3 regions of the Agathobaculum ammoniilyticum genome follow, and region 3 is predicted to be linked to each of the others. Evidence: predicted binding sites of a transcription regulator. Region 3 holds the regulator's gene; each other region holds the start of a gene.
What was found. Region 3 encodes HrcA, which represses chaperone genes, less so after heat shock. Its sites were predicted from a motif close to TGTTAGCACTCNNNNNNNNNGAGTGCTAACA; they were not measured.
Positions count from the first base shown of each region.

Region 1: htpG (molecular chaperone HtpG) is a predicted target of HrcA. The motif match lies at 8,327-8,357, and genes of this name have one in related genera.
Region 2: OCV66_RS01210 (co-chaperone GroES) is a predicted target of HrcA. The motif match lies at 4,994-5,024, and genes of this name have one in related genera.

Region 1 covers NZ_JAOQJE010000001.1:304,942-315,898, forward strand. Annotated here, with positions in the region: gene OCV66_RS01475 (class I SAM-dependent methyltransferase) at 1-975, opposite strand, end outside; gene OCV66_RS01480 (ABC transporter ATP-binding protein) at 1,069-1,629, opposite strand; gene OCV66_RS01485 (ABC transporter permease) at 1,626-2,393, opposite strand; gene OCV66_RS01490 (ABC transporter substrate-binding protein) at 2,368-3,390, opposite strand; gene OCV66_RS01495 (TM1266 family iron-only hydrogenase system putative regulator) at 3,404-3,646, opposite strand; gene OCV66_RS01500 (DUF1540 domain-containing protein) at 3,904-4,077, shown strand; gene OCV66_RS01505 (cation:proton antiporter) at 4,133-5,311, opposite strand; fluoride riboswitch at 5,368-5,445, opposite strand; gene OCV66_RS01510 (diacylglycerol/lipid kinase family protein) at 5,450-6,367, opposite strand; gene htpG (molecular chaperone HtpG) at 6,391-8,298, opposite strand; gene OCV66_RS01520 (mechanosensitive ion channel family protein) at 8,519-9,397, opposite strand; gene proS (proline--tRNA ligase) at 9,425-10,864, opposite strand; gene OCV66_RS01530 (carboxypeptidase-like regulatory domain-containing protein) at 10,946-10,957, shown strand, end outside.
Region 2 covers NZ_JAOQJE010000001.1:240,800-251,756, forward strand. Annotated here, with positions in the region: gene OCV66_RS01190 (lactonase family protein) at 1-557, opposite strand, end outside; gene tgt (tRNA guanosine(34) transglycosylase Tgt) at 848-1,990, shown strand; gene OCV66_RS01200 (oligosaccharide flippase family protein) at 2,085-3,647, shown strand; gene OCV66_RS01205 (THUMP domain-containing class I SAM-dependent RNA methyltransferase) at 3,752-4,909, shown strand; gene OCV66_RS01210 (co-chaperone GroES) at 5,066-5,350, shown strand; gene groL (chaperonin GroEL) at 5,370-6,995, shown strand; gene OCV66_RS01220 (NfeD family protein) at 7,141-7,599, shown strand; gene OCV66_RS01225 (SPFH domain-containing protein) at 7,629-8,522, shown strand; gene OCV66_RS01230 (ArsR/SmtB family transcription factor) at 8,646-9,020, shown strand; gene OCV66_RS01235 (heavy metal translocating P-type ATPase) at 9,024-10,957, shown strand, end outside.
Region 3 covers NZ_JAOQJE010000003.1:54,264-65,220, forward strand. Annotated here, with positions in the region: gene hemW (radical SAM family heme chaperone HemW) at 1-659, opposite strand, end outside; gene lepA (translation elongation factor 4) at 656-2,467, opposite strand; gene hrcA (heat-inducible transcriptional repressor HrcA) at 2,748-3,794, shown strand; gene grpE (nucleotide exchange factor GrpE) at 3,833-4,378, shown strand; gene dnaK (molecular chaperone DnaK) at 4,617-6,464, shown strand; gene dnaJ (molecular chaperone DnaJ) at 6,540-7,688, shown strand; gene OCV66_RS04305 (NAD(P)-dependent oxidoreductase) at 7,778-8,638, opposite strand; gene OCV66_RS04310 (citrate/2-methylcitrate synthase) at 8,696-10,063, opposite strand; gene OCV66_RS04315 (DUF6773 family protein) at 10,202-10,708, opposite strand; gene OCV66_RS04320 (helix-turn-helix transcriptional regulator) at 10,831-10,957, opposite strand, start outside.

The sequences.
Region 1 (10,957 bases), on a different contig from region 3:
GAGCGCGCGCATACTATCGGTCAAAACATCGTTGAATCGTGCTTTGAATACCCCGTGTTTGGTCAGGGGGGCGAGGTCGGGCAGACGGTACTGATCCAGCAATTCCTTGTGGCAGCACGGCACACAGGCAATATATCTTGCCCGCGCGCGTATCGCGGTCGCCAATGCAAGGTCGGTCGCGATATCGCACGCATGCAGTGAAATCACCGCCGTTACATTCTTCGGCGGCTGGTAGGCTCTCAGATCCGCGCACTGGAATACCATATTATGATAACCGAGCCGCTTTGCCATTGCCCTGCTTTCTTCAATAACATGCTCATTAATGTCAACGCCGATCACGCGGCACCGCCGCCGCAGCACATTGTGCAGGTAATAATTCATCACAAAGCTGAGATAAGATTTTCCGCAGGCGCAGTCCAGAAGGACGATTTCCTCCCCGTCGTCTTTTTCGAACATGGGGGCAACCAGTTCAACATAGTGGTCTATCTGGTTATATTTACGGATCATATCGTTTTTGAGCTTTCCGTCTGCTGTGAGGATGCCTATTTCCCGTAAAAGCGGCGCTGCATGGTCAACGCGGATCAAATACTGCCGACCGCTGTCCAGCAGGGGATTCGCCGCAGTCGCCTGCTCTTCGGTTGTCGCTTCCCGCTCCGCCTGCTTCATCTGTACGCCGCGCGCGTCTACCGTCAGCGACACGACGGTACCGCGTTCGGTGTAGGACAAACGTGCTTCGTCGAATTTCTCCGCCTGCTGGGAGAAAAAAGCACAGAAAGCCACGGAGTCGACCGCCGTCTCCGTCCCTTGGAAGCGGAGCGTATAGCCTGTCTCCGCCCGTGCCAGGCTGGCGTCAAATTTCTTTTTCCCAGATAGGAATATGCAGTCTGCCCGCACAAAGTAATCCCTGTTTTTTGTCAGCCGCGCCGCAATACCGGTCAATAACAGCTTCAGCTTGGCCTGATCGCCTTTTTGCATACTATTCGCACCTCTTGCCCGCCCTGGCCGGCGGTGTTTTCCATTGTTTTAATATAACATATCACGCTGGTTTTTGCCACGCTGAAAACCGTTTCACAACGACAATGTGTGCCAATCTGGAAACAGCTTTTCGGTCTCGTGGGAAACCAGAACAACCGCGCGCCCCCTCCGGTACCGGCGCAACGCTTCTGCCGCATGCCAGAGGGTCTGCGCGTCCAGACCGGCAAACGGTTCATCAAGCACCAGGATATCTCCCTGCGCCGCAAGCGCCCGTGCCAGCGCGACCCGTCGACGCATCCCGCCGGAAAGCGTACAGACCGGCTGTTCCAGAGCACTGTCGGGAAGCAGCGTGTTCAGAATGCGGAACGCGGATGGACTGTCGTCGCAGACCAGCGCTACGTTCTGCAAAGCACTCCAATTTTCGACCAGACGGTCCTCCTGAAACACTGGGCAAAAGCGAACCGCAGCTGGTATGATCCGCTTTCCGCTATCGGGTTGCTCCAGCCCCATCATCAGCCGCAGAAGCGTTGTTTTTCCAATGCCGGAAGCGCCGGTTACCTGCCAGCACTCCCCTGGCCCGAGCGTCCAGCACAGGTCATGAAGCACCGCGTTTCCGTCAAACGCCTTATCAATATGCTCTATCCGCAGCATCATGCGGCGATCCCCCATTTCCTTTGCACAGTGGCAAGCGCGAAAACCAGCAGCCGCTCCAGCGCCAGGCTGAGCAGGATGATCACCAGCGACCACGCAAACAAATCCGCCGTATTTAGATAGAGCTTGGATAAATAAAGCTGCTCCCCAATCGACCAGCGCGGAAGCCCGATGATTTCACCCGCAACGCCAGCCTTCAGCGCCATACCGACGGATACACGGCAGGCGGACAGCAAATACGGCAGACAGGCGGGCAGCCACACGGCCCGCAGGCGTTTGGCTGGCGTCAAATGAAAAAGCTGCGCCATTTCCAGCATCCCCTGATCGGTCTGCTGCAGACCCTCGCCCAAATTGATGTATACAGCGGGAAAAACAACAAAAAATGCGGTTAAGACGGAAATCCATTCCGAACGAACCCAAATCAGCGCCACCACGATGAAACACGCCACCGGAAGGCTTTTCATCACCTGTATCAGCGGCCCGAGCAGCATACGGAGAACCGGCATCCGGCGGCAGGCGATGGCAAGCAGACAGCCTGTGCTAAAGGCCAGCAAAAAACCCGACGCGATTTTCCCCAACGAATGCGCGATCGAAAACCAGAATTCACTGTTCCGCAATAGGGAAAGCAGGCTCCGCACCGTCGGTACGGGACCTGCAAATAACAGCTTGGGCAAAAGCACAGCCGCCGCCTGCCAAACAGCCAGCCAGAAAAGCGCGGTCACACCGATGCGAAACCAGCGCTTAGCCCAAATAGTAGAAACCTTCATCGGGCAGCGTTCCCCCTACCGCGTCCGGCGCGATCCCGTAAAGCATTTCCAGATAATCCGAAACCCAGCCCTTCATCTCCTGTCCCGACGCTGCCGCCACAGGGTTGAAATTGGTCAACACGAGCTGTGCTACTGGCGCCTTGACGATACCGTATGCTTCGATCAACTGCGCGCCTGCCTCCGGATCGGAAACAACCGTTTCAACAGACTGCTGATGATCCTGCACGAACTGCGCCACCGCCGCAGGATGCTCATCCGCAAACGCCTTGCGGACGACCGTGACGCCGGTCGCGATCCCCTGCCCATTCGGGCTGTACGTTTTCCATGCGTCTTCCAGCGGGAAATTAATTGATAGTTCCTGATCCTGCATCAATGCAACGGTTGCGAAAGGCTGCGGCAGGATGCCGACCGCTTCTGCATCCTGCGACAGTGCGGATACCACCTCGGTCGCCTCGCTTTTGAATGCAATCGTCAAATCGCTTTCCTCGATACCGCTTTTGTCAAGCAGGTAACGCAGCGTCCACTCCGGTGTAGTCCCCTTGCCGGTCATATAAATGGTCCTGCCCGCTAAGCCCTCAAGCGTATTCAGGGCTTCGTCGTGAGAAACCGCGTATAATACGTTTCCGGCGTTGACGTCCAACACCTGCACGCCGCCCTCGGTCCTCTGGTACAGGGTTGCCGCCAGATTGGTCGGGATAAGCGCGATGTCCACCTCGTCTTTACCGATCAACGGGACGATCTCGTCCGCGGAGGTATAGAGATCGAACTGGTAATGTGTCTCGTCCCCCTCGTTATCCTTTATCATCTGAACCAGCCCCATGGCTGTAGGTCCTTTCAAGGCGGCGACGCGGATACTTACCCCGTCTTCGTAACCGGCTTCCACCGTCGCTGTTTGCTGCTGCTCAGGCTCCTGCAGCGCCGTATCGCCCTGTCCACAGCCCGCAAGCAGGGATAACGCCATCACTGACGCCACTAAACCGGATAAAATACGTTTCATTTCCATTCTCTCCTTATTTTGCCATCATGGATTTGACCTGAACATGCTTCAGCCGGCCCAGCTTGCCGCACAGTGCGTTGATCGTATCGATCGTGCTGTCCATCACGATCGTAATAATCGAACAGCTTTCACGATAATGCGGAAGCCCCATGCGCCCAATGATTGAGGCACCATATTCGTGAAGCAGGGCGTTGACTTCGCCGCTGGATTCGCGGTCCTCGACAATAATGCCCAAAATCGCAATACGGTTTTCCATTTTATTCCTCCTGCAACAAAAAACGTCCTGCATCCACACGACACAGAACGCCCGTTTTATGGTTTTTCGCTCTTTCATCGCAGATCGAATCTTTGACAGCAGACACTGATTTTATGCAGACGCTCGCCCGGCAGCGCATGCTTTCGGGAAAGGAAGTCCTTGAAAAAAGTATACCCCAGTTTGCTCGATTTTGTCAATGTATATTTCGCCCGTGATCGGAGAGACTAATGGGGAAATCAAAAAAGGAGGTCTTTCTTATGGATCGTTCAAACTGCAACAAGGCAATCCGCTGCACTGTCAATCAGTGCGCCAATCACAGTGACGGTGCAGAGTATTGCGCGCTGGACTGCATCACCGTAGGCACGCATGAGGCCAACCCGACGGTCGATCAGTGTACTGACTGCAAATCTTTCCAGAGAAAGTGCTGCTGATCTCGATTTCCCGATGGAAAGGAGCGGATGCCGCTTGGTACCCGCTCCTTTCCATTTATTTTTTTCGCAGCAAAACCTTATATGTGCGCTCAACGCCAAATGCGCCGAGCGGGGCGGTTATCAGGATCGACAGCACCGCGACGGTCAAAACAATCTGTCCGCACGCCAGGCCCATAGAAAGCGGCACGGCGCCGATCGCAGCCTGCACCGTTGCCTTCGGCATATAAGCTATCATACAGAACAGCCTCTCCTTTGCGTTCAGCACAGTCCCCAGCATACAGCAGAATATGCCGGCCATCCGGAATAAAAGCACACAGCATAGCAGTAATACAACGGCAGGGCCAGCCTGCGCTGCATAGCGGATATCGACAGCGGCACCCACCAGCACAAACAAAAGCACCTCTGCCGCGACCCATAGCCTGGAAAACTTGGCCGACAGACGCACCGCGACTTCAGGCCTGTTACGCTGCAGCAAGATGCCAAGGCACATAACAGCGATCAGGCCGGAAAACGGAACAATGCCTTTCACACGGTTTTCCAATGCCACCAGCAGGAATGCGGCGCTCAGGATTATCAGCACCTTTGCCGTATCGCGCATATGCTTTTTTCGAAAAAGCAATGCAAGCAGGTGCCCCAGCGCTGCGCCGCACGCTATGCCGAGCAGGATCGACAGCGGGACCTGTAAGAAATCCATCACGGCAACCGTATCTCCTTGGGAAATGCCTGTGAAAGCGGTAAATAGCACAATGACAAAGACATCGTCCACCGATGCACCCGCGAGAATCATCTGCGGTATGCTTTTGGCTGTTCCATAGCCTTCCTCCATCAGCCGGAGCATTTTAGGTACAATAACCGCGGGCGATACCGCCGCAATTACCGCTCCCATGACCGCTGCTTCCAGAGCAGTAATCCCCAGCATCTTCGGCGCCAGCAGCACCATGCCACATATCTCAAAGCAGGCCGGCACAAAGCACATAAGCACAGCCGGCCGCCCCACGCGTTTCAAATCCGCGATATTCAGCGACAGTCCAGCCCTTGTCAGGATGATGATCAGCGCGAGCTGCCGCAGGTCGGCGCTGATTCCCAGTAGCGCAGGGTCTAATAGGTTGAGTACACAGGGGCCGAGCAGGATGCCTGTAACCAGCATACCGAGCAGGCTTGGCAGGCCGATCCGGCTAAACACCCATCCGAGCAGCATCCCTAACAGGAACACATACGCCAAACTTGTTAACATTAACTTTTCCCTCCATTTTTGGCGGAGCATAAAAAAAGCTGATGCCCCGCACGTTTTTTCGTGCAGAAGTCATCAGCTTTTTCAAGCGGTTCAGGCAGTATGCGCCAAGGGAGAACTTCATTCCCTTTTGTTATTATATCAGGCTTCCTCTGCGTTTTCAAGATTTTTTGTATCGCCGGCGATAAATGTGATCGCCCGACTGAAGTTTGTAATGTCCGCGTGCTTTACCGCACCGCCAAACTCCCCGTCCAGCGTCCACAGGACATCGTTCTTCGCATCAAACGTGATCTGCGACGTCCGGAAATACACAAAGCGGCTGGAGTCCACATTTCCCGTCAGCAGGTCATTGGCAAGCCACTGAAGCTCCATGGGGTTTTCTACCGGATAGACCAAAAGCACCTCATACAAGCCATCGTCCAGCGCCACATCATCCGTTGAAATTGTTTTGAAGCCCCCGACGGAGACGGTATTGGACACCATGCCGAAAATAAAATCGTCCTCTACCGTCATTTCCGCGCTGTTCACACACATATGGTGTTCCCTGATGCTGGTCAGTGATTTGACACCTTCTATGATATACGCTGCGCGGCCAAAGACGTTTTTAGTCTGCTGCGGCGTTGCGTAGGATACCTCAGTAAACACGCCGAACGCCGCGATATAGTTGAAATACCGTTCGTTGAACATCCCGATATCGAGCGCTTGCAAATTGTCGCTGGCTGCGACAGCCGCCGCCTCCACCGGAGATTTGGGTATGCCCAGACTGAGTGCAAAATCGTTTGTCGTACCCGCAGGGATATAACCAAGCGGCGGGCGGGTCTGCGCTTCCATCAGGCCGGTGACCACTTCGTTGAGCGTTCCATCCCCGCCCGCACAGACAATGCGGTCAAACTCCGCCGCCCTTTCCCGCGCAACGCGGGTTGCATCTTTCGTCCCCTGCGTGGCATAGAGGGTAACGTCATAGCCCGCTTTCTGGAACGTACTCACGCAATCGACGACCTTGCCAGCGATCGCGCCGCGTCCCGCATGCGGGTTGACGATCCAAAGCAGCTTTTTCATCCAGGCATACCCTCTCCTCTAATTTATGAAATTAAACCGCACACCGCGTTGGCATAGGACACCGGATCATCAACCGGCAGGCCCTCGATCAGAAGCGCCTGCGTATAGAGTATTTCCGCGTAGACCGCAACTTTATCCGAGTTTTGCTGCTGCAGCTCGCAAAGCTTTTTGAAAACCGGATGCTCCGCGTTCAGCTCCAAAATGCGCTCCGCGTGTACGCGCTGGCTATCGTCGAGCGCCTGCTGGTTGAGTACCTTTTCCATCTCCAAGGTCACAGGCCCTTCCGCGCGCAGGCAGCACGGATGACTTTTCAGGCGGCCGGTTAATTCCACTTTCTTTACCTTACCCTCCAGTGCTGTTCCCAACGCAGCCAAAAGCGTCTCATTCTCCTCGGTCAGCTTTTTGATTTCCGCCTTTTCATCTTCGCTCTCCAGTCCGAGATCCGCGTCAGCGATCGACTTGAATTCTTTCTCCTGATAGCTTGCCAGCATTTTTATGCAGAACTCATCGATGTTATCATCCAGGCACAGAACCTCATAGCCCTTGTCGCGCAGCGTCTCCATCGCCGGCAGCAGTTTGATCTTATCGATCGTTTCCCCGCAGGCATAGTAGATATATTTCTGTTCCTCTTTCATGCGGGAAACATATTCCTCCAACGTGACCAGCTTATCTTCGGTGGAGGAATGGTAAATCAGAAGATCCTGCAGTAAGTCCTTATGCGCGCCGTAGTCCACATATGCACCATATTTAATCTGGCGTCCAAATGCCTTCCAGAACTTTTCATATTCCTCGCGTTGGTCTTTCTGCATTTTGAGCAGCTCGCTCTTGATTTTCTTCTCAATGCTCTGCGCAATCGCTTTCAGGTGACGGTCGTGCTGCAGCATCTCACGGGAAATATTGAGCGAAAGATCCGCTGTATCCACCATACCGCGCACAAAGCTGAAATGGTCGGGCAGCAGGTCGGCGCACTTATCCATGATCAGAACGCCATTGGAATAAAGCTGCAGCCCTTTCTCATAGTCCTTGGTATAGTAATCCATCGGCGCGTGCGCAGGGATGAACAGCATCGCCGTATAGGTCACCGCTCCCTCCACGCTGGAATGGATATGGCAGAGCGGGGGCTGGTAATCGTAAAATTTGGAAGTATAAAACGAATTGTATTCCTCCTCCGTCAAATCCTTTTTGGACTTTTTCCAAATCGGGACCATGGAGTTAAGGGTTGTGTTTTCCGTGTATTCCTCCCATTCCGGCTGGTAATCCTCCCCTGCATCCGCCGGCTTTTCCTTCATACGGGAGCGTATCATGTCCATCTTGATCGGATACCGAATATAATCCGAATACTTCTTTACCAATGCTTGTATCCTGTATGGTTCCAGGAATTCGTCATAGGTTTCGTTTTCCGTATTTTCCTTGATTGTAAGCGTAATACGGGTGCCGTTTTCCTCTTTTTCACACGGCGTTACGGTATAGCCAGCCGTGCCGTCGGATTCCCAACGGTTTGCCTGGTCGCTGCCGATCGCACGGGATACAACCTCAACATGGCTTGCGACCATAAATGCCGCATAGAAGCCAACGCCGAACTGGCCGATAATATCAATATCCGCCTGATCCTGGTTCTCTTTCTTAAAAGCAAGCGAGCCGGAACGGGCGATCGTACCCAGGTTGCTTTCCAGCTCCTCCGCTGTCATGCCGCAACCGTGGTCTTCAATCACAAAGCGACGGTTTTCCTTGTCAAGCGTCAGCTCGATCGGTAAGCTGTCGCGCGTGATGCCGGTCTTGCCATCTTTCATTGCGTTATAGTAAAGCTTATCCGTTGCATCCGAAGCGTTGGAAATCAGCTCCCGCAGGAAAATTTCTTTATGTGTATAAATCGAATTGATCATTAAGTCCAACAGGCGCTTGGACTCCGCCTTAAATTGTTTCTTTGCCATGATCGATGCACCTCTATTGATGAAATGATGTTAGCACTCTAACACTTCGAGTGCCAACACTGTAATGATAATACCATGGAAAGGAAAAATCAAGCCCTCCCTCCAAAATTCATTTTTTATTCAAAAAGAAATGGAAGTCGCATTGCAACAAAATAAAAAGGGCCACATCATAGCGATATGCCCCCTTTCTGCTATTTTGCTGCTTGTACTGCGTGAATTTTTACGGACTGCCTTTTCCTTTCTGCACGACGACCACATGAGGATAGGCGATTTCGATTCCTTCCTGCTCGTAGATTTTCTTGATATTTTCCTGCACCGTGCATTTCAGACTGAACGCAGTACCGTTGTCCTTGGCCCAAAGCGACGCGCGCAGCGTGACTGCGGATTCCGCCAGCGTCAAAACGACCACCTGTACCAGCGACACGCCGGCCGCAACCTGTTCGGGCGTACGCACATCAAGGAAGTCCGGCTGGCGGGCGATCTCCTGCGCGAGCAGCTCCTTTGCGCGGGCGATATCGGATTCATAGGTTACACCGATTTCGAGGAATGCGCAGACGCGGCTGTCGCCATAGTCCGCATTTTCGATAATCGAATTGTTCATCACGCTGTTCGGCACGATCACGCGCTTGTTTTCGTAGGTGCGGATAGCGGTGTGGTGCAGGGTGATCTCCTCGACCACACCGGAAATGTCGTTATCCACACAGCGCACCACGTCTCCAATCACAAACGGTTTGAACGCCAGAATCATCATCCCGCTGACTATGCTGCCCAGCGCCTCCTGCGATGCCAGACCGCCGACCACCGCGAGCACGCCGCCCGCGGCCATCAGCTTGTTCATACCCGCGCTGAGCGCCGGTATGTTGGAAACGATCACCGCAAAACCTGTGAAATATAAGGCTGCGATCGCAAGATACCGGCAGAACGCCAATATCGTCGCGTTGCCGCTGCTGACCTGCTTCTGCCGGTCGATCAGCCGGAGCATAATCCGGTTAACCACCCGCACGCAGACCAGCGTCACAATACTTGTGGCCGCGATAAACAGTGCGGTCAGCGCGATGCTGGGCAAGCCGTTCTCTATCAAGTTTTCCTGCCAGCTCACCCAAGCATCCCTCCTTCCACCGAATCTTTAGTACGCAATACCCCAAACGACCATTTTATGCGCCGGTTTCCCGCATACCGGACATACGTCCGCGATATGCTCCTGCTCGAACGGCATGCAGCGGCTCGGCATACCGGTTTCCTCCTTGATCTTTTCCTCGCAGGCTAGGTCGCCGCACCACATGGATTTGATAAAGCCCGTATGCTCGGTGAGGATCGACTTCATCTCGTCAAGCGTCTTCGCGGTATAGGTGTGCTCCTCACGGTTTTTCAGCGCCTTCTGGAACAGGGCATCCTGAATTTCCTGCAGCAGCGCCGGAATTTTTTCCGTCAGCTTTTCAAATTTCACAACGGTCTTTTCACGGTTGTCACGGCGTACCAAAACACACTGCCCGTTTGCGATATCGCGCGGTCCGACCTCCAGCCGGAGCGGCACGCCCTTCATCTCGTACTCGGCGAACTTCCAACCGGGGCTGTTTTCGGACAGGTCGATCTTTGCGCGCACACCAGCTGCTTTTACCATTTCATAAATCTCCTGCGCCTTTTCGGTCACGCCCGGCTTATGGCTTGCCACCGGAATGACAACAAGCTGTGTCGGCGCAATACGGGGCGGCAGTACGAGACCTTCGTTGTCGCCATGTGTCATAATAATCGCGCCGATCATGCGCGTAGACATGCCCCATGAGGTCTGGTACATATATTGGAGTGTATTGTTCTTATCCGTGTACTGCATTCCGAACGCGCGCGCAAATCCGTCGCCGAAGTAGTGCGAGGTGCCGGACTGCAGCGCCTTGCAGTCATGCATCATGGCCTCGATGGTGTAGGTTTTCTCTGCGCCCGCAAAGCGTTCCTTTTCAGTTTTCTCCCCCTTGATGACCGGAATAGCGAGCCATTCCTCCGCAAACCTGGCGTAAATATTCAGCATACGGAGGGTCTCCTCCATCGCTTCTTCCGCCGTTGCATGGACAGTATGCCCTTCCTGCCACCAGAATTCCCGGCTGCGCAGGAACGGACGGGTGGTTTTTTCCCACCGGACCACGCTGCACCACTGGTTATACAGCTTTGGCAGGTCGCGCCAGGAGCGAACGATTTTCGCGTAATGCTCGCAGAACAGCGTTTCCGACGTCGGACGGACGCAAAGACGCTCTTCCAGCTTTTCCGAGCCGCCATGCGTGACCCAAGCCACCTCGGGCGCAAAGCCTTCAACATGGTCTTTTTCCTTCTGCAGCAGGCTTTCCGGTATAAAAATCGGCATCGCGACATTTTCATGTCCGGTCTCTTTGAACATACCGTCCAGCGCCTGCTGGATGTTTTCCCACAGCGCCTGCGCGTACGGGCGCATAATAACGCAGCCCTTGACCGAGGAATAGTCGATCATCTCCGCTTTTTTCACGATATCGGTGTACCACTGCGCAAAATCCACATCCATGGATGTGATCTCGCTGACCAGCTTCTTCTGTTCTGCCATAATTGTATTCCCTCACCTTTTCCAAATAGATTTCATAAAATAACAATAGATTCTTATGTATCAAACAAAGGGGTAATCACTATGAACCTTTCT
Region 2 (10,957 bases), on a different contig from region 3:
GCTTGGGATGTCTCATCCAAAACGGCGTGCCGCGGGCCGCTGCCCTGCGGAAAGGGGATCGTGCCGCAGGGGGTGTGATCGGGAATATGGAACATGCGAATCTCGTCCAGCTCCATGCAGGGGACCAGCAGCGTATCCGCGTGAAAAAGGACCTGATGGCAGCCCGCGCCGGGCGCTATGGGTATTGTGTACTGAAAAACCGGTGTCTTATCAGCAATCCGGTAAAAAGAAACCGTTCCGGCGTGAAAATTGGCGGTATACCCATACGTCTGATAGAACGCCGCATGGCAGCCTGCGCTTCCCTCGGTGAGGGCTTCCACCTGAAAGGGGTGGGAAGACTGGCGCAGATCCGCCACACAGAGTCCGGCCTTACCTGCACGCCCTACGACCGACGCCAGCAAACCGTCTTGGCGTATGGCGAGGTATTTGGAGTCAGGCACGTCTAAAACGCAGTTCTCTCCTGCCAATTTACCGGATTCGGCGTCCAGAAAAAAACGATAAATCCCCTGCGAGCGGCTGGAATGGTAGGTGCCGACATAGCCTGTAAAGCGATCCATAAGCATTCTCCTTTGGTAAGCCTGCAGTAACTCCTGTTACTGTAATTGTATGGGCTGCGGATGAAAAAAACAAGTCAAAACGCAAACAATACCTAACAAAAAGATGCCAATCAAATATCCTGGGAATTGCTATAGTATACAATTCTGATAGAATTTTGTCAAAGCGCCGCGTTTGAGGCGGCAAAGCAGCCATTTCAGAGAGAAAAAACGAATTATTTGCGGTGCAACATTGAAACGGCTGGCGGTTTGTGGTAAAATAGACCCACTGCTTGAAAAGTAACGAGGGAATTATGAAAATAGGAACTTTTAATCTGCTCAAAACAGAGGGATACGCCAGAAGAGGGGAATTTTGCACCGCCCACGGCGTTGTGCAGACACCGGTGTTCCAAAATGTCGGAACGGCCGGCGCGATCAAGGGCGCGGTTGATGCGTTTGACCTGAAAGCGCTCGGATGTCAAATCGAACTGTCCAACACCTATCATCTGCATGTGCGGCCGGGGGATCAGATCGTCAGGCAAATGGGCGGGCTGCACCGCTTTATGCGTTGGGACGGCCCCATGCTGACCGATTCCGGCGGCTTTCAGGTGTTCTCTCTGGCTACGTTACGCAAAATCAAGGAAGAGGGCGTGACGTTCCATTCACATGTCGATGGGCGCAGGATTTTTATGGGGCCGGAGGAAAGCATGCGGATCCAGTCGAACCTCGGCTCGGATATTGCAATGGCGTTTGACGAATGCATTGAAAATCCGGCACCGCGCGAATATGTTAAAGACTCGATCGACCGGACAACCCGCTGGCTGCGGCGCTGTAAGGCAGAGCTTACGCGGCTCAACAGCCTGCCGGATACGGTAAATCCGCAGCAGATGCTGTTCGGCATCAATCAGGGCGGCACCTATGACGACCTGCGCATCGAGCATATGCAGGCGATTGCAGAGCTTGACCTGCCCGGCTATGCGATCGGCGGCCTCGCGGTGGGCGAAAGCACCGAGGTCATGTATCACATCCTGGATGTGGTGCTGCCGCATGCGCCGGAAAACAAGCCGCGTTATTTGATGGGGGTTGGCACACCGTCCAACATTATCGAAGGCGTGGCGCGCGGCGTTGATTTCTTTGACTGCGTCATGCCGACCAGAAACGCAAGGCATGGACACCTGTTCACGCATAATGGTATTTTAAACATTATGAACGCAAAATATCAGACGGATGACCGGCCGATCGAGGAAGGCTGCGGGTGCCCGACCTGCCAGAGATTCAGCCGTGCTTATCTCCGCCATCTGCTCAAAAGCGGTGAAATGCTATCTCAGCGCCTGTTGGTCATGCATAACCTGTGGTTCTATAACCATTTGATGCAGGAGATCCGTGATGCACTCGAACAGGGCACATTTGCTGCGTTCCGCGCGGAATACAGCGAAAAAATGAGCAAAAGGATATAAGGGTATACCAGGCTTTCTCCTATGTGGAGAAGGCCTTTTTCTTTCATATCCGTGCATAACTCGGCATAGCCTTAAAGTGAAATGGGGTCATGCCGTGCGGATTCAGAAAAAAACGATTCTATATGCGGCCGGAATCCTTGCCTGCGGCAATTTGGCGCTGCAGGCGCTGGGATTCCTTTATCGCGTTATCCTCAGCCACTTTGCCGGCGCGGAGGGGCTTGGCGTTTACCGCCTGGTCAATTCCGCCTATCTGGTACTCAATGCCGGCTGCCTTTCCGGCGTGACCATGGCCTGCTCCCGTCTGAGCGCGGCCAGCGAGGCAAGGGGAGAGCGCGGAAAAATCGGTGCGATCCTCCGGCTGGCGTTCACAGTTTTTTTTACACTATGTACATTCTGCGCGGCGGTCATCCTGCTTTTCGGAAACAGGATCGCGGCCGGATGGCTGGGAGATATCCGGTGCGCCAAGGCGTTCCCGTTCGTTCTATTATGCCTCACGCTGACCGGTGTGGAGAATATCTTCAAGTCCCTGTTTATCGGCCTGGAACAAATGCAGTTTACCGCCTATTCCGAGGTAGGAGAACAACTGATCCGGATTTTATCAGTCGGTATCCTGTTATATGAATACCAGGGAGAGGATTACGGAACGATCGCTATGCTGATTTTTGCTGGCATGGTGGTGAGCGAAGTGTTCAGCGCTTTGTTCCTGACACGTCTGTTCCAGAAAAATATAGCGGCTGGTCAGCGCGCCGGAAGACTCGACGCAGAGACAAGCAAGCAGTTTTTCTTTATCGCGTTGCCGCTTTCCGCATCGGCTTTGGTCGGCAATATCATCAGCTCGGCCGGTTCGGTCCTGCTTCCGCAGCGGCTGATGGTGGCCGGACTGACCTATGAACAGGCACTCTCGGCACTCGGTGTAATCTCCGGTATGGCGATGCCTCTGCTTCTTCTTCCAGTGGCGCTGGTCAGCTCAGTCTGCACCGCTCTGCTTCCGGCAGTCACCGCAGCGCAGGCGGTCGGGAATATCAAGCGCGTGCAGGCGTTAATCGGCAGATCGGTTTCCACCGTCGGCCTGATTGCGCTGCCTGCTACAGCGGTGCTGATTCCGCTTGCGCCGCAGTTGAGCGAGTTCTTCTTTGGCCAGCCGTTGACGGCCGGTTATGTAGCCCTGCTGGGAGCGGTCGCAATCGTCAGTTACTACCAGATGTCGTCCGGCAGCCTGTTGAACGCGCTCGGGCTGCAGCATTTGAATGTGGTCACGGCAGTCAGCGCGGAGCTGGTCCAGCTCTGCCTGATGTATCGCTGGTGCGCACGGCCGACACTCGGCATTTACGGTTATCTGCTCGCCATGCTGCTGACCAGCGCGGGTGCGTTTCTAATCAATTTCTGCATTTTGCAGCGGCATACCGGCTTCGCGGTCCGGCCGCTGCGCCGCTTTGGCGTTCCGCTACTATGCGGCGCTACCCTTTTTTGCTGGACGCGGATTTTCTACTCTGTTCTGCAAGAGTACCTCATGAATGATATTGCTGCACTGGGGGCGACAGTGTGCGGCGCAGGGCTTCTATACGTCGTTGTGCTGCGGCTGTTGGGCATACGTCTGATCCGATATCTGTCCCGCAGAATCGAAAAGCCACAGATGCCAAACGTCTGTATGTGGTAGACCGTCTTGACAAAATACCCCTGAACGGATAAGATTAAGTACAACAGAACGGCTCCTGCCCGGCAGCGGCAGGGGCTTTTTTTCGGAAGAAAAGAGGGAATCGAATGGAACTGACCATGTGCTGCCCGACTCTGTTCGGGCTGGAAGGGATCGTCGCGGACGAACTTCGGTTCGGGGGAAAGCTGGAGGAAGTGCATGCCGAGAACGGCAGGGTTTTATTTGCGGGAGATGAAAATACGCTCGCATGGGCCAATCTGAACCTGCGCTGTGCGGAGCGCGTCCTGATCCGTCTCGGCGTGTTTTCCGCGAAAAGCTTCGACGCTCTGTTCGAGGGTGTGCGCGCGCTGCCTTGGGAGCAGTTTATTCCGAGGGACGGGTCCTTCCCCGTCAAGGGGTACAGCCTGGATTCGGCGCTCCACTCCATACCGGACTGCCAGCGGATCGTGAAAAAAGCGGTGGTGGAACGTTTGGGACATGCCTATGGTCTATCCTGGTTCGAGGAAACCGGCGCGAAATACCAGATACAGTTTTCCATTATGCGCGATACAGCGGAGGTATTTCTGGATACCTCCGGCCTGGGGCTGCATAAGCGCGGATATCGCGCAAACAGCAACGCCGCGCCGTTGCGGGAGACGCTCGCGGCAGCCATGGTCAAGCTGGCACGCTGGCGTGGACGAGAACCGCTGCTGGATCCATTCTGCGGTTCGGGAACGATTGCGATTGAAGCGGCGATGATCGCCCAGCGGCGCGCGCCCGGGCTGCTTCGGTCATTTGAGGCGGAGAAATGGGGTTGCCTTGACGCAGACGCCTGGCGGCTGGCTCGCGAAGCGGCCATCGACCTGACGGATGGCGGCGCGCGGTTTTCGATTGTTGGAAGCGATATCGATCCAGCATGCGTCCAGCTTTCCATGGAGAACGCACGGAAAGCGGGCGTTGCGGGTACGGTGTTTTTTGAGCAGGTAGATGCTGTGCAGCACGATTACAGCGGGGAAGGGGTGGTGTTTGCCAATCCCCCATATGGCGAACGGCTGCTCGATGTGCAGCAGGCGGAAGCGCTCTATCGTGCGTTCGGACGCGCAACAGGGAAATCACCGATGAAGCAGTATATTCTAAGCTCGGACCCGCTGTTTGAGCGCTGTTACAGCCGGCCAGCGGATAAAAGGCGGAAGCTGTATAACGGCATGATCAAATGCGAGCTTCATATGTACTATAAGCACTCAATGCATTCGTCTGCTAAAAAACGAGAAAACGGGTCAAAGTGATTCACAAAAAATTCATAAATTTTATGTCAGTTTTTCCAAAAAAACTCTTGCACAACGAAAAGAGTTGATGTAATATAATAATCGAGTTAGCACTCAGGACGAAAGAGTGCTAAACCCTGATTCAGTCAACTTTAATTTTTATAGGAGGAACCCGTTATGAAACTCAAGCCCCTTTCTGATCGTGTTGTTATCAAGATGATCGAGGCGGAGGAGACCACTGCCAGCGGCATCATCCTCACCGCGTCTGCGCAGGAAAAGCCGCAGGTCGCTGAAATCATCGAGGTCGGCCCGGGCGGCGTTGTCGATGGTAAGGAGATCAAAATGGAGGTCCAGAAGGGCCAGAAGGTCATTACCAGTAAGTACACCGGCACAGAGGTCAAGCTGGACGGCGAAACCTACATCATCGTTCGTCAGGGCGATATTCTTGCAATCGTAGAGTAATTTGAGGAGGTAATTTATCATGGCGAAACAGCTTATTTACGGCGAGGACGCGCGCAAGGCGCTGCAGCGCGGCATCGATCAGCTCGCCGATACCGTTAAAGTTACGATCGGTCCGAAGGGCCGCAATGTTGTTCTGGACAAGAAGTACGGCGCGCCGCTGATCACCAACGACGGCGTCACCATCGCCAAGGAGATCGAGCTTGACGATCCCTATGAGAACATGGGCGCGCAGCTTGTGAAGGAAGTTGCGACCAAGACTAACGACGTGGCGGGCGACGGCACCACCACCGCGACCGTGCTCGCGCAGGCGTTCGTGCGAGAGGGTCTGAAAAACGTGGCTGCGGGCGCAAACCCGATGGTCATGCGTCGCGGCATTTCCAAGGCGGTCAATGCGGCGGTAGAAGCGATCGCCAAGAATTCCAAGGCGGTTGACGGCTCCAATGATATCGCCCGTGTCGGTGCGATCTCTTCCAGCGATGACGAGATCGGCCAGCTGATCGCGGAGGCGATGGAAAAGGTTTCGACCGACGGCGTAATCACGGTGGAAGAGTCCAAAACTGCGGAAACCTATTCCGAGGTTGTCGAGGGCATGCAGTTTGACCGCGGCTATGTCACCCCCTATATGTGCACGGATACCGAGAAGATGGAAGCAAATCTGGACGATGCGCTGGTCCTGATTACGGACAAGAAGCTGTCTAACATCCAGGAGCTGCTGCCGATTCTGGAGCAGGTTGTTAAGTCCGGCAAGAAGCTGCTGCTTATTGCCGAGGATATCGAGGGCGAGGCGCTGTCCACCCTGATCGTTAACCGCCTGCGCGGCACGTTCACCTGTGTTGCGGTCAAGGCGCCGGGCTTCGGCGACCGCCGCAAGGATATGCTGCGTGATATCGCGATCTTGACCGGCGGCACGGTGATCTCCGAAGAGATCGGCATCGAGCTTAAGGACGCCACCATGGATATGCTGGGTTCTGCGCGTCAGATCAAGGTCACCAAGGAAACCACTACGATTGTGGATGGCGCGGGCGACAAGCAGGATATCGCCAACCGCGTAGCCGAGATCCGCGGCGCGATCGAGCGCACAACTTCCGACTTTGACCGTGAGAAGCTGCAGGAGCGCTTGGCGAAACTGGCGGGCGGCGTAGCGGTCATCAAGGTCGGCGCTGCTACCGAGACTGAGATGAAAGAGAAGAAGCTGCGCATCGAGGACGCCCTCAACGCGACCCGCGCGGCTGTTGAGGAAGGTATCGTAGCCGGCGGCGGCGTTGCGTATGTCAATGCGATCGCAGCAGTCGAGGCGCTGGCCGAGACCGCCGAGGGCGACGAAAAGACCGGCATGCAGATCGTTGCGCGCGGCCTTGAGGCGCCGATGGCACAGATTGCGATCAACGCGGGCATTGAAGGCGCAATCGTTGTCGATAAGGTCAAGAATTCCGGCAAGGTCGGCTATGGCTTTGACGCGGCGACCGAGACATATGGCGATATGATCACCAATGGTATCGTCGACCCGACCAAGGTTAACCGCTCCGCGCTGCAGAACGCGGCGTCCGTGGCTTCCATGGTGCTGACCACCGAGAGCCTGGTTGCGGATAAGAAGGAACCTGTGGCTCCGGCTCCGGCTGCACCGGATATGGGCGGCATGTATTAATCCAAATTCCCGTTCGGTTGAAAAAATACTCCGACAATTAAAGTCGGAGTATTTTTTTCATAGGCACGGACACAGCCCTCATTTGTTTTTGCTGTACTTTTACCGCCGGTCATGATATACTGGAGCAAAGGAGGGGATAGTAAATATGATTTTTGGCGTTGACAGTCTCTATATCTGGGTGGCTGTTATCATCATCGGCGTTGCGGTTGAAGCTTTTTCGCTGGACCTGTCGGCAATCTGGTTTGCGGTCGGCGGCGTTGCAGCGTTGATCGCCGCGAGTATTGGGCTGGAGATGTCCGCGCAGTTGGTCATCTTCGTTTTGTTCTCCGCGGTTTTGCTTCTGCTGGTCCGTCCGTTTTGCCGGCGCTTCCTCAAGACCAAAAAGGAAGCGACCAATGCAGACCGCATCATTGGTCAATCTGCTATCGTAACGGAGGGGATTGACAATATCCGCGAAACTGGCGCAGTCCGTATATCGGGAAATATATGGACTGCACGCAGCGCGGATGATTCCCTTGTCCCGCAGGGCGCAATGGTCGAAATTTTGGAAATCCGCGGCGTCAAGGTGATCGTAAAAAGGTTGGATAAAGATTCAGTTAAGTAAAGGAGAACACTATGCCTTATTTAGTTCCGATGATTTGGATTGTTTTGGCGATCCTGCTGATTGTTTTTCTGGGCAGCAATATTGTTATTGTACCGCAGGCGAAAGCCTTTATCGTGGAGCGGCTTGGCACATACCGCGGCACATGGAACACAGGCCTGCATTTTAAGGTGCCGCTTTTTGAGCGGATCGCCCGCAAGGTGACGCTCAAGGAGCAGGTCGTCGATTTTCCGCCACAGCCTGTGATCACGAAGGATAACGTAACCATGCAGATCGATACTGTTGTCTATTTCCAGATTACGGACCCGAAGATGTTCACATACGGTATCGAAAGCCCGATGGCAGCGATCGAAAACCTGACGGCAACGACGCTCCGCAATATTATCGGCGATTTGGAACTGGACCAGACGCTGACCAGCCGGGACATCATCAATACCAAAATGCGCGCGATTCTGGACGAGGCTACGGATGCGTGGGGCATCAAGGTCAACCGTGTGGAGCTGAAGAACATCATCCCGCCGGCGGCAATTCAGGAATCCATGGAAAAGCAGATGAAGGCCGAACGCGAGCGCCGCGAATCCATCCTGGTGGCAGAAGGCAAAAAGCAGTCCGCTATTCTGGTAGCGGAAGGCGAAAAGGAAGCGACCGTTCTGGCGGCAGAAGCCAACCGCCTGGCAAAAATCAAGGAAGCGGAAGGCGAGGCGGAAGCCCTGCTGACCGTGCAAAAAGCGCTGGCTGATTCGATTTCCCTCCTAAACAACGCTGCTCCAACCGAACAGGTCATCAAGCTGAAATCGCTGGAAGCGTTCAGCAACGCAGCGGACGGCAAGGCGACAAAAATCATTATTCCGAGCGAAATACAGAGCCTTGCAGGATTGGCAACTTCATTTAAGGAAGTTATGACTGATCCGAAAACCGAAAAGTAAGCCGTGGCGGCCAGCCTGCCGGATATGCTCCGGCGGGCTGGTTTTTTGCTGTATTCTTGACAGATTGGCTTTTGAATGATACTATACTTTAATAGGTACTTATGTGTCTCGGGAGGGGTTTCGTTGGCAGTCAGAAAGAATCAAACCGAGGTGGAATGCTGCGAGGAGCATATCGTCCATACGGATGCTGTACGGCAGGCGCGCAGCACGATGCCGGGAGATGAGATCACATCGGCCGCTTCAGATTTTTTTAAGGCGTTTTCCGATAAAACACGGCTGCGCATCCTGACCGCTCTGGCAATAGAGGAATTATGCGTTTGTGATATTGCGTCGCTGTTGGGGATGAGCCAGTCCGCGATTTCCCACCAGCTCCGCTTTTTGAAGCAGGCGCGTCTGGTAAAGAGCCGGAAAGATGGAAAAACCGTGTATTATGCGCTGTGCGATGACCACATTCAGACAATTTTGGCACAGGGCATTGCGCATGTACAGGAGGGATAGACGATGGACGAAAAGAAAAACCGGTCGGAGGATCAGCCGGCTGGAAATCGTGAAGAAGGGCAAACGCCGCAGAATATGGGCGCGCCGGAAGAGCTTCTGGCGCAGGTTTCCGCAGGGCCGATCGCTTTTCCCGACGATTTTGTGGAAAATATTTTGTCCGATCTTGAAGAAAGCGCTTCTGATTTTCCAGAGCTTCCGGTAGAGCCGCTGACAGCGACGCCGATTGCCGGTTCCGCGCCTGCACAGACTCCTCCGCAGGAGGCAGAGGAAAAAACAGATTCGGCGCCGCAGGAAGAACTGCCGCAGGACGAGGAGCAGCCGGAAGCGAAAGAGGACGTTCCTGAGGAGGGACAGCCGGAAGCCGCGGAAGAGGAGGAACTGCCCGAACCCGAGAGGGAGACGGCTGAAGAGGAGAATACCGAAGCGCTTCCTCCGCTGGATGAAAGCCTTGCTCTGGTGCAAAATGAACCTGAGCAGCCAGATGAGACAGAGGGCATGTCTCTGATCGAACGCGCGCGGTATCACGCCCGAATGCGGCGGCGGGAGCAGACCCGCCTGCGCAGGGAAAACGCGCGACGCGGCGGCGCGGAGCCTTATCAGCCCATGTCTATGATGGATGTTCGCTTTACTTCGGTCCGTTTGGCAGTGGCGGTGGTTTTCCTGCTGCTAGGGCTGCTTTTGCAGCGTACCAGCGACACGGTCGCGTTCATTCTGTATCTGATCGCCTATCTGATCACGGTTCTGCCGATCGCCGCGAATGTGGCGCGCAACTTTACCCACGGGAAATATTTTGACGAATACCTGCTGATTCTGGTTTCTTCGTTCGGTGCGTTCCTGCTTGGGCTGCACGCGGAAGCGAGCGTGGTCCTGATCCTGCATGGCGTAGGCAAAATGATCAGCGATCTGGTGCTCAGTTCCACGCACAAGTCGCTTTCCCAGCAGGTTGATTTCATCCCAGAACGGGCGTCGGTCGTCAATATGCAGGGAGAAGAACGGCAGGTCACACCCGCCGAGATCCGTGTGGACGACTTTGTTCTGGTCCGGACGGGCGAGCGCATCCCGATTGACGGCATTGTATTGCGCGGCGAAGGCATAGTGGATGATACGGTCTTGACTGGCGACAGCGAGCCGGCACCGGTGGTTAAAAACGCCAAGGTACTGGCCGGCAGCCTGTATACCGGTTCTTTGCTGCTGCTGCGGGCGACCGCAAAATTTGAGGACTGCGCGGTCAGCCAGATCATGCGTGTACAGGAGGAGGGGGCGGGCCGGAAAGCCTCTCTGGAGGACAGTGTGATGCATGGCGCGGCGCGCTTTATTCCGGTCATTGTCGTTTTGGCGATACTCCTTTCGGTCATCCCGCCTCTTTTCAATTCCAGTACCCCGATGCAGAATTGGGTCTACCGCGCGCTGACGATTCTTGTGGTATGCTGCCCGACCGCGCTGGTAATTTCGGTCCCGCTCAGTTTTATGGGAGGAAGCGGCCGCCTGTCGCAAAAGGGCATCCATGTCAAGGGCAGTGAAGCGGTAGAGAAAATGGCCGAGTTGCGTATGGTTGTTTTCGATAAAACCGGAACCTTGACCGAAGGGAACCTGCGTATCAAGGAGATCCACGGAACACAGGATTTTAATCAGGAAAGCATCCTTGCGCTGGCCGCCGCTGCGGAGCAGCTCTCCAAGCATCCGGTCGCCCGCGCGGTCGTTTCCGCTTATCAGAGCGTGCCGCAAAAGATCAGCGAATTTGAGGAGTTCCCGGGACGGGGCGTGCGCGCGCGCATCGGCAACCGGAACCTGCTTGTCGGCAACCGCCGGCTGATGGTATCGCGCGGCGTAAAGGGCGTGCCGGATATCCGCGGCACGGTCGTTTATGTCGCCTATGAAGGCGATTATGCCGGCGCGATCGTGCTTGAGGATACCGTCCGTCCGGAAGCGGCGGAGGC
Region 3 (10,957 bases):
GCCTGCGCGTCGTCATCGGGCAGAGTCGGGTTTTCGCGCCCCATCGGCGTGGCCGGTTCGAGCTTCAGCCCGTAGCAGGACAGATGCTTCGGACCGAGCGCAAGGCACTGCTCCACCGAGTCGAGAAACCGCTCCTGCGTCTGCCCGGGCAGGCCGTACATCAGGTCCAGACTGATATTGGAAAAACCTTTCTCCCGCGCCAGGTCAACCGCATCCTTCGCCTGCTGGAACGTATGGAGGCGGCCGATGGCCTTCAGTTCGTCGTCATGTGCGGACTGCACACCGAACGACAGCCGGTTCACGCCCTGCTTTTTCATCATTTCCAGCATTTTTTTATCCGTGCTTTCCGGATTGCACTCGACCGTGATCTCCGCGTCATCCGCAAGGGGAAACTTGTTCCGCACCTCCTGCAGGATGCGGCCGAGGTATTTCGGCCCCAGGCATGTCGGCGTGCCGCCGCCGATATAGACCGTATCCACCGTGTAGCCGCTGCACAGCGCGCCGTAGGAGCGGATATGGGTCAGCAGCGCCGAAACATAGTCTTTCATCAGTTCCTTGTCCGGCACGGAGTAAAAATCACAGTAGCCGCATTTCTGCACGCAGAACGGGATATGCAGGTACAGGCCGAGCGGCTTGTTTCGATAACTAAATTTACTCATGATTCCTCGTCCAGCTTGAGCACCGCCATGAACGCCTCGGTCGGGATCTGCACCGTACCGAGCGAACGCATCTTCTTTTTACCTTCCTTCTGCTTTTCCAGCAGCTTCTTCTTGCGGGTGATATCGCCGCCGTAGCACTTGGCGAGTACATCCTTACGCATCGCCTTGACCGTTTCGCGCGCAATCACCTTGCCACCGATCGCGGCCTGGATAGGCACCTCGAACAGCTGGCGCGGGATATTCTCCTTGAGCTTTTCACAGATGCGGCGCGCGCGGCCGTAGGCCTTCTCGCGGTGGGCAATAAAGGAAAGCGCGTCCACCTGGTCGCCGTTGAGCAGCATGTCCACCTTTACCAGGTCGCTCGGCCGGTAGTCGAGCAGCTCATAGTCAAGCGAAGCGTAGCCTTTGGTGCGCGCCTTAAGCGCGTCGAAAAAGTCGTAGATGATTTCATTGATCGGCATTTCGTAGTGCAGTTCGACCAGGTTGGAGTCAAGATACTGCATATCCTTGAACACGCCGCGGCGCTCCTGGCACATGGGCATGATATTGCCGACAAATTCTTGCGGGGTCATAATGGTGGCCTTGACGAACGGCTCGCGCGCCTCGTCGATCAGGCCGGGGTCGGGGTAGTCGTGCGGGTTGTCGCAATGGACAACCGCGCCGTCGGTCCGCACGATCTCATACACGACCGAGGGCAGCGTGGTGACCAGGTCGAGGTCGAACTCGCGTTCAAGCCGCTCCTGGATGACCTCCATATGCAGCATGCCGAGGAAACCACAGCGGAAGCCGAAGCCCAGCGCGACCGAGCTTTCCGGCTCGAACGACAGCGCCGCATCGTTGAGTTGGAGCTTTTCCAGCGCGTCGCGCAGGTCGGGGTATTTGGAGCCGTCCTCGGTATAGATGCCGCAGAACACCATGGGCTGCGCCGGACGGTAGCCGGGCAGCGGCTCCGCGGTCGGCCGTCCCGCCTCGGTGACCGTGTCGCCCACACGGGTATCGGACACGGTCTTGATAGACGCGGTAAAGTAGCCGACCTCGCCCGCGCACAGCTCCCGCTGGGGCGACAGGCCGAGCGGCAGCATATAGCCGCATTCGAGTACCTGGAACTCCGCACCCGTGGCCATCATTTTCACCCTCATGCCCGGCCGGATGCTGCCGTCCATCAGCCTCATATAAACAATAACGCCCTTATAGGGGTCGTACTGGCTGTCAAAGATAAGCGCGCGCAGCGGCGCGTCTGCGTCGCCCTGCGGTGCGGGGATGTCGGACACGATGCGTTCGAGTACCGCGTGGATGTTGATATTCATTTTGGCCGAGATCTCCGGACTATCCTCGGCTGGGATACCGATGATGTCCTCGATCTCCTGCTTGACGCGCGGCGCGTCCGCCGCGGGCAGGTCGATCTTGTTGATGACCGGTACAACCTCCAGCCCCGCGTCAATAGCGAGGTAGGTGTTGCCCAGCGTCTGCGCCTCGATCCCCTGTGCCGCATCCACCACCAGCAGCGCGCCCTCGCACGCGGCGAGCGAACGAGAAACCTCATAATTGAAGTCCACATGCCCGGGCGTGTCGATCAGGTTCATCTCATAGGTCTGGCCGTCGTCGGCCTCGTATTCCATGCGCACCGCGCGCGCCTTGATCGTGATGCCGCGCTCGCGCTCCAGATCCATATTGTCAAGCAGTTGTTCCTCCATCTCACGCTGGGACACGGCCTTGCACTGTTCGAGCAGGCGGTCCGCCAGCGTCGACTTGCCGTGGTCGATATGCGCGATGATGGAAAAATTCCGTATTTGCCCGCGATTTTTCACACCGAAAGCTCCTTACCTTTCCTTAATAGCAATATGGAAATATTATACCACGTTTTACGCCGCCCCACAAGCATACTTTTGCACAAGCGGGCCGCCCGCTCCCCTGCTCTTTCCAGCACATTAGCAGTCCCTATCCGGCTGTGACAGCCCGTTTCCTAATCATTTAACAAAATATTCATAAACGAGACTTGACTTTGCCGCTACGCGGTGGTAAATTAGTTTTAGCACTCAGATAGGCGGAGTGCTAACCCGTTTTCACACAGGAAAGGAGTCCGCTCAGGTGGAGCTTTCGGAACGAAAAAAGCAGATCCTCAAGGCCATCATCGGCGATTATATCCGCACAGCCGAGCCAGTCGGCTCCAAGGCACTGACCGAGGGGCATGCGCTTCCGTTTTCCTCCGCCACCATCCGCAACGAGATGAGCGAGCTGGAGGAAATGGGTTTTCTGGAAAAGCCGCATACCTCCGCCGGCCGCATTCCTTCGCCGCAGGGCTACCGTCTGTATGTCGACGAGCTGATGGAGCAGCCGGCTGAAACGCCGGACGACGCCGCGCCGCTGCAGAGCATCCTGCAGACCAAGGTGCGCGAGCTCGACCATTTGATACGCGAGGCGGGCAAGCTGATTTCCAGCCTGACCAATTACGCTTCCGTCGCGATCACCCCCGCTATGACCCAGGCATCCATCCGCCAGTTTGAGATCATCGCCATTGACAAAATGAATTTTGTCATCGTGGTTGTAACCGACTCCGGCTCGGTCAAAAATAAAATGGTGCGGACCATGACCGACGTCACCAAGGACGAGGCCGAGCTTCTCACCTATGTCCTCAACCAGACGCTGACCGGCCTGCCGCTCAGCCACATCACGGCCGAGCGTTTCGATATCGTGCGCAGGGCCGCGGGATTGACCGCCCTTTTGGCCCCCGTGGCCGAATATGTCGCCGAACTGATCGAAGAGCTGGGGGATCAGAAGGTCTTTCTGGACGGGACCAACAAGCTGCTGCGCTTTCCGGAATACAAGGACCTGCACAAAGCGCAGGCGCTGCTTGACTATATGGAGGATGACAGCCGGCACCTGTTGCCTACGACCCGTAAGATTGACGGAATCCAGTTCTTCATCGGGCCGGAAAACGGGGAGAACCCGCTTAGCGATACATCCGCGATTTATGCAAAATACGATATCGGCAAAATCGGTCAGGGCGCGATCGGCATCGTGGGGCCGACCCGCATGGATTACGCCAAGCTGTCCGCGCAACTCAGCCGCTTCGCCAAGGGGCTGAATCAGTTGATTGCCGAGACCTTTTTAGACGAGAAAGACGGAAATCCCTGAACATCGGGATTTTCAGCAAATGGAGGCATGAAAACAATATGAGCAAGAAAAAGCAGTCCGATCCGGCCGAAGCCGAGCAGAAGGCGCCGGAAACCCCGTCCGAGGATGAAACGGCAAAGGCCGCCGCACAGGAGGAACAGGCTGCGCCCGCCGAAAACTGGAAAGCAAAATACGAGGAGCTGAATGACCGCTATCTCCGCATGGCGGCGGAATACGACAACTTCCGCAAGCGCAGCCAGCGTGAGCGCGAGCAGGCGTATACGGACGCGGTCAGCCGCGCGGTGACCGCGCTTCTCCCCACCTATGACAACCTTGAGCGTGCGCTCAAGGCCGAGACCGCGGATGCGGAATACAAAAAGGGCGTGGAACTGACCATGACCCAACTGACCGACAGCCTGAAAGGCCTGAACGTCACCGTGATCGAGGCTTCGGCCGGCACCACGTTCGACCCGAATTTCCACAACGCCGTGATGCATGTCGAAGATGAAGCGCTGGGAGAAAGTGTGATCGCCGAGGTATTCCAGCAGGGCTTCCAGATAGGCGACAAGGTGATCCGGCACGCGATGGTAAAGGTTGCAAACTGAAAACCCTATAGGGGACTTCAAAAGCCCCCTATACGAAAGCAAGTTCCTTTGAAACTTGCTTTCGACACCCGAATGCCGCCGTCTAAGGCGGCTGAATCGAGGAATAAAATCCGAGATACATGCTCTCGGATTTTATGGAACTTTCCGCTTGCGGAAAGTTCCTGATAAACGCGCGCGTCACCGCGCATCCCTGATACAGAGAAAACAATATCGAATCATATAAAGGAGTGCTATCAACATGGGCAAAATCATTGGTATCGACCTTGGTACAACAAATTCCTGCGTATCCGTTATGGAAGGCGGCGAGGCTGTCGTCATCCCCAACGCGGAAGGCGCGCGCACGACTCCGTCGGTAGTCGCGTTCTCCAAGGACGGCGAGCGTATGGTGGGCCAGGTGGCCAAGCGCCAGGCTGTGACCAACGCAGACCGCACGATTATTTCCATCAAGCGCCACATGGGCTCGGACTACCGCGTCAACATTGATGGCAAGCCCTATTCCCCGCAGGAGATCTCCGCAATGATCCTGCAAAAGCTCAAGGCGGACGCGGAAGCCTACCTCGGTCAGCCGGTGACCCAGGCGGTCATCACCGTGCCGGCGTACTTCTCCGACTCCCAGCGCCAGGCGACCAAGGACGCGGGCAAGATCGCGGGTCTTGAGGTTCTGCGCATCATCAACGAGCCGACCGCGGCTGCGCTGGCTTACGGTGTGGATAAGGAAGCCGAGCAGAAGATCATGGTCTACGACCTCGGCGGCGGCACGTTCGACGTTTCCATCCTCGACATCGGCGAGGGCGTGCTCGAAGTGCTGTCCACCGCGGGCGACACCCATCTCGGCGGCGACGACTTCGACCAGCGCATCATCGACTGGATGGTCGCGGAGTTCAAGAAATCCAACGGCATCGACCTGTCCGCCGACAGGATGGCCATGCAGCGCCTGAAGGAGGCGGCGGAAAAGGCTAAGATCGAGTTGTCCGGCATGGCGCAGACCTCGATCAACCAGCCGTATATCACCGCGGACGCGACCGGCCCGAAGCACCTCGAGCTGACGCTGACCCGCGCGAAGTTCAACGAGCTGACCGCCGACCTGGTCGAGCGCACCATGGGTCCGGTACGGCAGGCGATGAGCGATGCCGGCCTGTCCGCCTCCGACCTGTCCAAGGTATTGCTGGTGGGCGGCTCGACCCGCATTCCCGCCGTGCAGGAGGCCGTTAAGGGCATCACCGGCAAGGACGGCTTCAAGGGCATCAATCCGGACGAATGCGTCGCGATTGGCGCGTCCATCCAGGGCGGCGTGCTTGGCGGCGAGGTCAAGGACGTACTGCTGCTCGACGTCACCCCGCTGTCCCTCGGCATTGAGACGCTGGGCGGCGTATGCACCAAGCTGATTGACCGCAACACCACCATTCCCACCAAGAAGAGCCAGATCTTCTCCACCGCAGCCGACAATCAGCCGTCGGTTGAAATCCACGTCCTGCAGGGCGAGCGCGAGATGGCTGCGGGCAACAAGACGCTCGGCCGCTTCACGCTGGACGGTATCGCCCCGGCGCCGCGCGGTGTGCCGCAGATCGAGGTTACCTTTGATATCGATGCGAACGGCATCGTAAACGTATCCGCCAAGGACCTGGGTACGGGCAAGGAGCAGAAGATCACCATTACCGCGTCCACCAATCTCTCGCAGGACGAGATCGACAAGGCCATGCACGAGGCTGAGCAGTACGCGGAACAGGATAAGAAGAACAAGGAAGCGGTCGAGGTGCGCAACAACGCCGAGCAGCTTGTCTTCCAGTCCGAGAAAGCGCTGACCGACCTGGGCGATAAGCTGTCCGCCGATGAAAAGGCCGGCGTACAGGCCGAGATCGACAAGGTTAAGGAGGCGCTCAAGGGTACCGACACCGAGATGATTAAGATGGCGACCGATGGCCTGTCCAAGAGGTTCAGCGATCTGGCGGGTAAGATCTACCAGCAGCAGGCGCCGCAGGGTGACCCGAACATGGGCGGCCAGCCGGGCGCACAGTCCGGCCCGCAGGGCGATTTCGTCGACGCGGACTTCACCGAGGTCAAGGACGACGACGATAAGAACAAGTAATTCCATGCCGCGTGGGGCGGGACGGTCTCCGTTCCGCCCTGCGGCATGTCATTTTCCGTTATTTGAGGGAGCATAATGGCTGACAAAAGAGATTATTACGAGGTACTGGGCGTGCAAAAAGGCGCGAGTGAGGACGAGCTGAAAAAGGCTTACCGCCGCCTGGCCCGCAAGTACCACCCTGATCTGAACAAAGACAATCCCGATGCGGCCGACAAATTCAAAGAGGTCAACGAGGCCTATGAGGTCCTTTCCGACGCGGATAAACGCGCCAAGTATGACCAGTTCGGCTTCGCGGGCGTGGACCCGAGCTACGGAGGCAGCGCGGGAGCGAGCGGCTTCGGCGGGTTCGATATGGGCGACCTCGGCGACTTGTTCGGCTCGTTCTTCGGCGGCGGCTTTGGCGGTGGTCGCTCACAGCGCCGCAATGCGCCGCAGCGCGGCGAATCCATCCGGCAGACGGTCATCCTCTCGTTCGAGGAGGCTGCGTTCGGCTGCGAGAAGGAGATCTCGGTAAACCGCATCGAGTCCTGTGACGAATGCGGCGGCACGGGCGCGGCCAAGGGTACCAGCGCTGAAACCTGCCCGAACTGCCGCGGCACGGGCTCTGTGACCCAGACGCAGCGCACCCCGCTCGGTGTGTTCCAAACGCAAACCGCGTGTCCCAACTGCCGCGGCACCGGCAAGATCATCAAAAAGCCCTGCGCCAAGTGTGGCGGCGCAGGCCGCGTGCGCAAAACGCGCAAGTTCAAGGTAAACATCCCTGCCGGTATCGACGAGGGACAGTCCATCCAGCAGCGCGGACAGGGCAACGCGGGTGTGAACGGCGGGCCGGCGGGCGACCTGTTTGTGACCGTGTCCATCCGGCCGCATCCCATCTTTACCCGCGAGGGGCAGGATGTGTACGTCGAGATCCCGATTTCGTTCGCGCAGGCGGCGCTGGGCGACACGCTTCAGGTGCCGACGATCGACGGGCGCGTGGAATATAAGGTGCCGGAAGGGACGCAGACCGGCACCGTGTTCCGTATGAAAGGCAAGGGTATCCAGAACGTCAGCGGCCGTGGCCGCGGCGATCAGTATGTCCGCGTAAATATCGAAGTGCCGAAAAATCTGTCCGAAAAGCAGAAAAAGCTGCTGCGCGAATTTGAAGAATCCGCGACCGATGAAAATCAGAGCAAGCGCAAGGGCTTCTGGGATAAGGTAAAGGACGCGTTCAGCGAAAAATAACCGACCAGCGCAGGTTGTTCTGGTCGGGTCAGGTTTCCGTACCCCGCGCGGGAAACGGAAAAGAGGGCCGCAGGAGCGGCCCTCTTTTTTCAGCTTTCGCGGTAATGCCGGATCAATGCCTGTGTGCCAAGGTCACCCATGCCTTCCGCTTCCAGATCGCCGTACATGGCGCAGACGCGCTCCAACACCGGCAGCGCGGGTCCGCCCTGCGATTGGGCAATCTTCATATCCTTGATAAAATGCTTGAGGAAAAACCCCGGCGCATAATCCTCTTTTACCATCTTTGGCATCAGGTTCTCCATCTGCCACGAGCCGGCCGCCCCCTTGGAAATGCTGGCGAGCAGCTTATCCGGCTCCAGCCCCGCGTGTTCTGCATAGGCGAGCGCTTCGCACACGCCGGCGATCGTCCCCGAAATCGCAATCTGGTTGGCCATCTTGGTATGCTGTCCCGCGCCGGCCGGACCTTCATAAACGACCTGCTTTCCCATCGCTTCAAACAGCGGCAGGCACGCCTTGTAATCCGCTTCCGCCCCACCAACCATGATGGACAGCGTGCCGTTTTTCGCCCCTGTGTCGCCGCCGGAAACCGGCGCATCCAGCACGCGCAGCCCGCGCTGCTTCCCCTCCTGGGAAATCCGAACCGCAAGCTTCGGATCGGTCGTGGTCATATCGATCAGATAGGCGCCGGCCTTCGCCGCCGCCAGAATGCCCTCCCCGCCGAAATAGACCTGCTCCACATCCTTCGGATAGCCTACCATCGTAATAACCGCATCGCGCCCTTTCGCGCATTCCGCAACGCTGTCGCACCAGCGCACTTCATTTTCGGCAAGGAAATCCGTAAGCTTTGCCTTGGTGCGCGAATAAACCGCGACCTCGTAACCTGCACCCAGCAGGTTGCGCACCATGGAGCGCCCCATCACGCCCACGCCAATAAACCCAACTGTTTTCATCATTTTTCCTCCTTGCGTATATGTGTCTAAAGCGCGGACCGGAATCCGCGCTTTTTCTTACCGTTCCCCAAGGGGGGTATATCCGATTTCCGGTTGTACACAGCGGTAGGCAGGCCGGATAATCTTGTCCGTATTAATCAGCTCCTCCAGCCGGTGCGCGCTCCAGCCGACGATACGCGCCATGGCAAATACAGGCGTGTAAAGCTCTGGCGGAAGCCCCAGCATGGAATACACAAAGCCGGAATAAAAATCCACATTGGCGGAAACGCCTTTGTAAATCTGCCGCTCTTTTGCAATAACCTTGGGTGCCAGCCGCGCAACCGTGGAATAGAGGGCGAAATCCTCATCCCTGCCCTTTTCCTTGGCCAACTGCCCGACGAACGACTTGAACACCTGCGCGCGCGGGTCGGAGATCGAATACACGGCATGCCCCAGGCCATAAATCAGCCCCTTGCGGTCAAACACCTCGCGCCGCAGCAGCTTATCCAGATAATCGGCCACCTGCTCGTCGTCATGGGCATCGGAAACGTTGCGCTTGAGGTCCTCGAACATCTGCACAACCTTATAATTGGCGCCGCCATGCTTAGGCCCTTTCAGCGAGCCGAGCGCCGCCGCGATCGCCGAATAGGTATCCGTTCCCGAAGAGGTGACCACATGCGTGGTAAAGGACGAATTATTACCGCCGCCGTGCTCCATATGCAGCACAAGCGCCAGATCCAGCACACTCGCTTCCAGCGGCGTGTACTGCATGTCCGGACGCAGCATGCGCAAGAAATTGGATGCCGTGGAAAGGCTGTCCGAGGGGTAATGGATGTACATACTACCGCCGCACTCATAGTGATTATAGGCGTGATAGGAATATACCGCGAGCATCGGAAACACGGAAACCAGCATCAGGCATTGGCGCAGCACGTTCGGCAGGCTGATATCATCCGCATAATTGTCGTAGGAAGCCAGCGTCAGCACGCTGCGCGACAGGCTGTTCATCATATCATGCGGCGGCGCTTTCATGATAACATCGCGTGTGAAATTGGTCGGCAGCGTGCGTCCCTGGGCAAGCAGACCCTTGAAGTCGGCAAGCTGGCCCGCGTCCGGCAGCTTGCCGAACAACAGCAGGTAGGCGACCTCCTCGTAGCCTTTGCGCCCCTCCTTCATGAAGCCCTGCACCAGATCATTTATGTTGATGCCCCGGTAGTACAGTTCCCCTTCGCAGGGTACCGTTTCTCCATTGACCTCTTTTTGCGATATGATGTCCGAAATATTGGTCAGCCCTGCCAGTACGCCCTTCCCGCTCAAGTCGCGCAGGCCGCGCTTCACGTCATATTGCTTGTACAGCGCGGGATCGATCCGGCTGTTTGTCCGGCATATCTCCGCCAGCGCCTCCACGCGCGGTGTCACCTCTAAAATGTTGTGGTCTGCCGTCATCTTGTGTCCTCCCCTTTCCAATACATACTACCCGATGTATATATTGTATATGGAAAATCGCAAGCCTGCAACGACATTTCGGTAACAGAGTGTGAAAATTCTGTGAATTTTTACTATAGCAGCATCATAAAGCACCGCTCACTCCTCTTCCGTTCCGGCGCGGCGCCGCTTTGCATATCGGAACGAAGCGTAAGTAAGCAGCAGCACCAATACCGTAGTCAGCGGCACCGTTAACAGCAGTTGCGCAGCAAACACCAGAAGAATAGCCGGCACCCCCATCCCTACCCAGACTGCGCCGGTCGCACATTGGAGTACACAGACTACGACGGAGGCTGCTACTCCCCCCAGCGCCCCCTGCACCAGGTAGTGCTTCCACGGATAACAGTCCGCTTCGGCAAACGCGTTGTCATCCATCATGCCTTTGCGCGCCATCAGTACTATGCAAAAGAGCTGTGCCAGCATCACGACAGCAAATTCCACCAAGTTGACCGCTCCGCCTATCGTTTCGTTCTGTACGCTTATCCCCAGCGCCTGCAGCACCAGATCAGCCAAAATACCAGCCGTCAGGAAATAAAACCCAACTTTATAGATCCGGTTGATCTCCGCAACCACCCGTTCATCTTTTGCTTTGCGAATCAGCTTCATCTTTTCCACCTCCGTATCACAAACTTAAGACGGCTTTTACGATCACAGCCGCCCAAGCCATTCCATTTCCCTGCCGCGCTCGTCCAGCAGTCCCCATCATCCATTGTTTTCTCTGCTCCATCTCAGTTTTCCTCCCAAAATAATTGATCGAGTGTCTTATCCAGCGCCCTGCAGATGGCAATACACAGGTTGAGCGTCGGGTTATAGCCGCCCGCCTCGATCAAACCAATGGTTTGTCGCGTTACACCG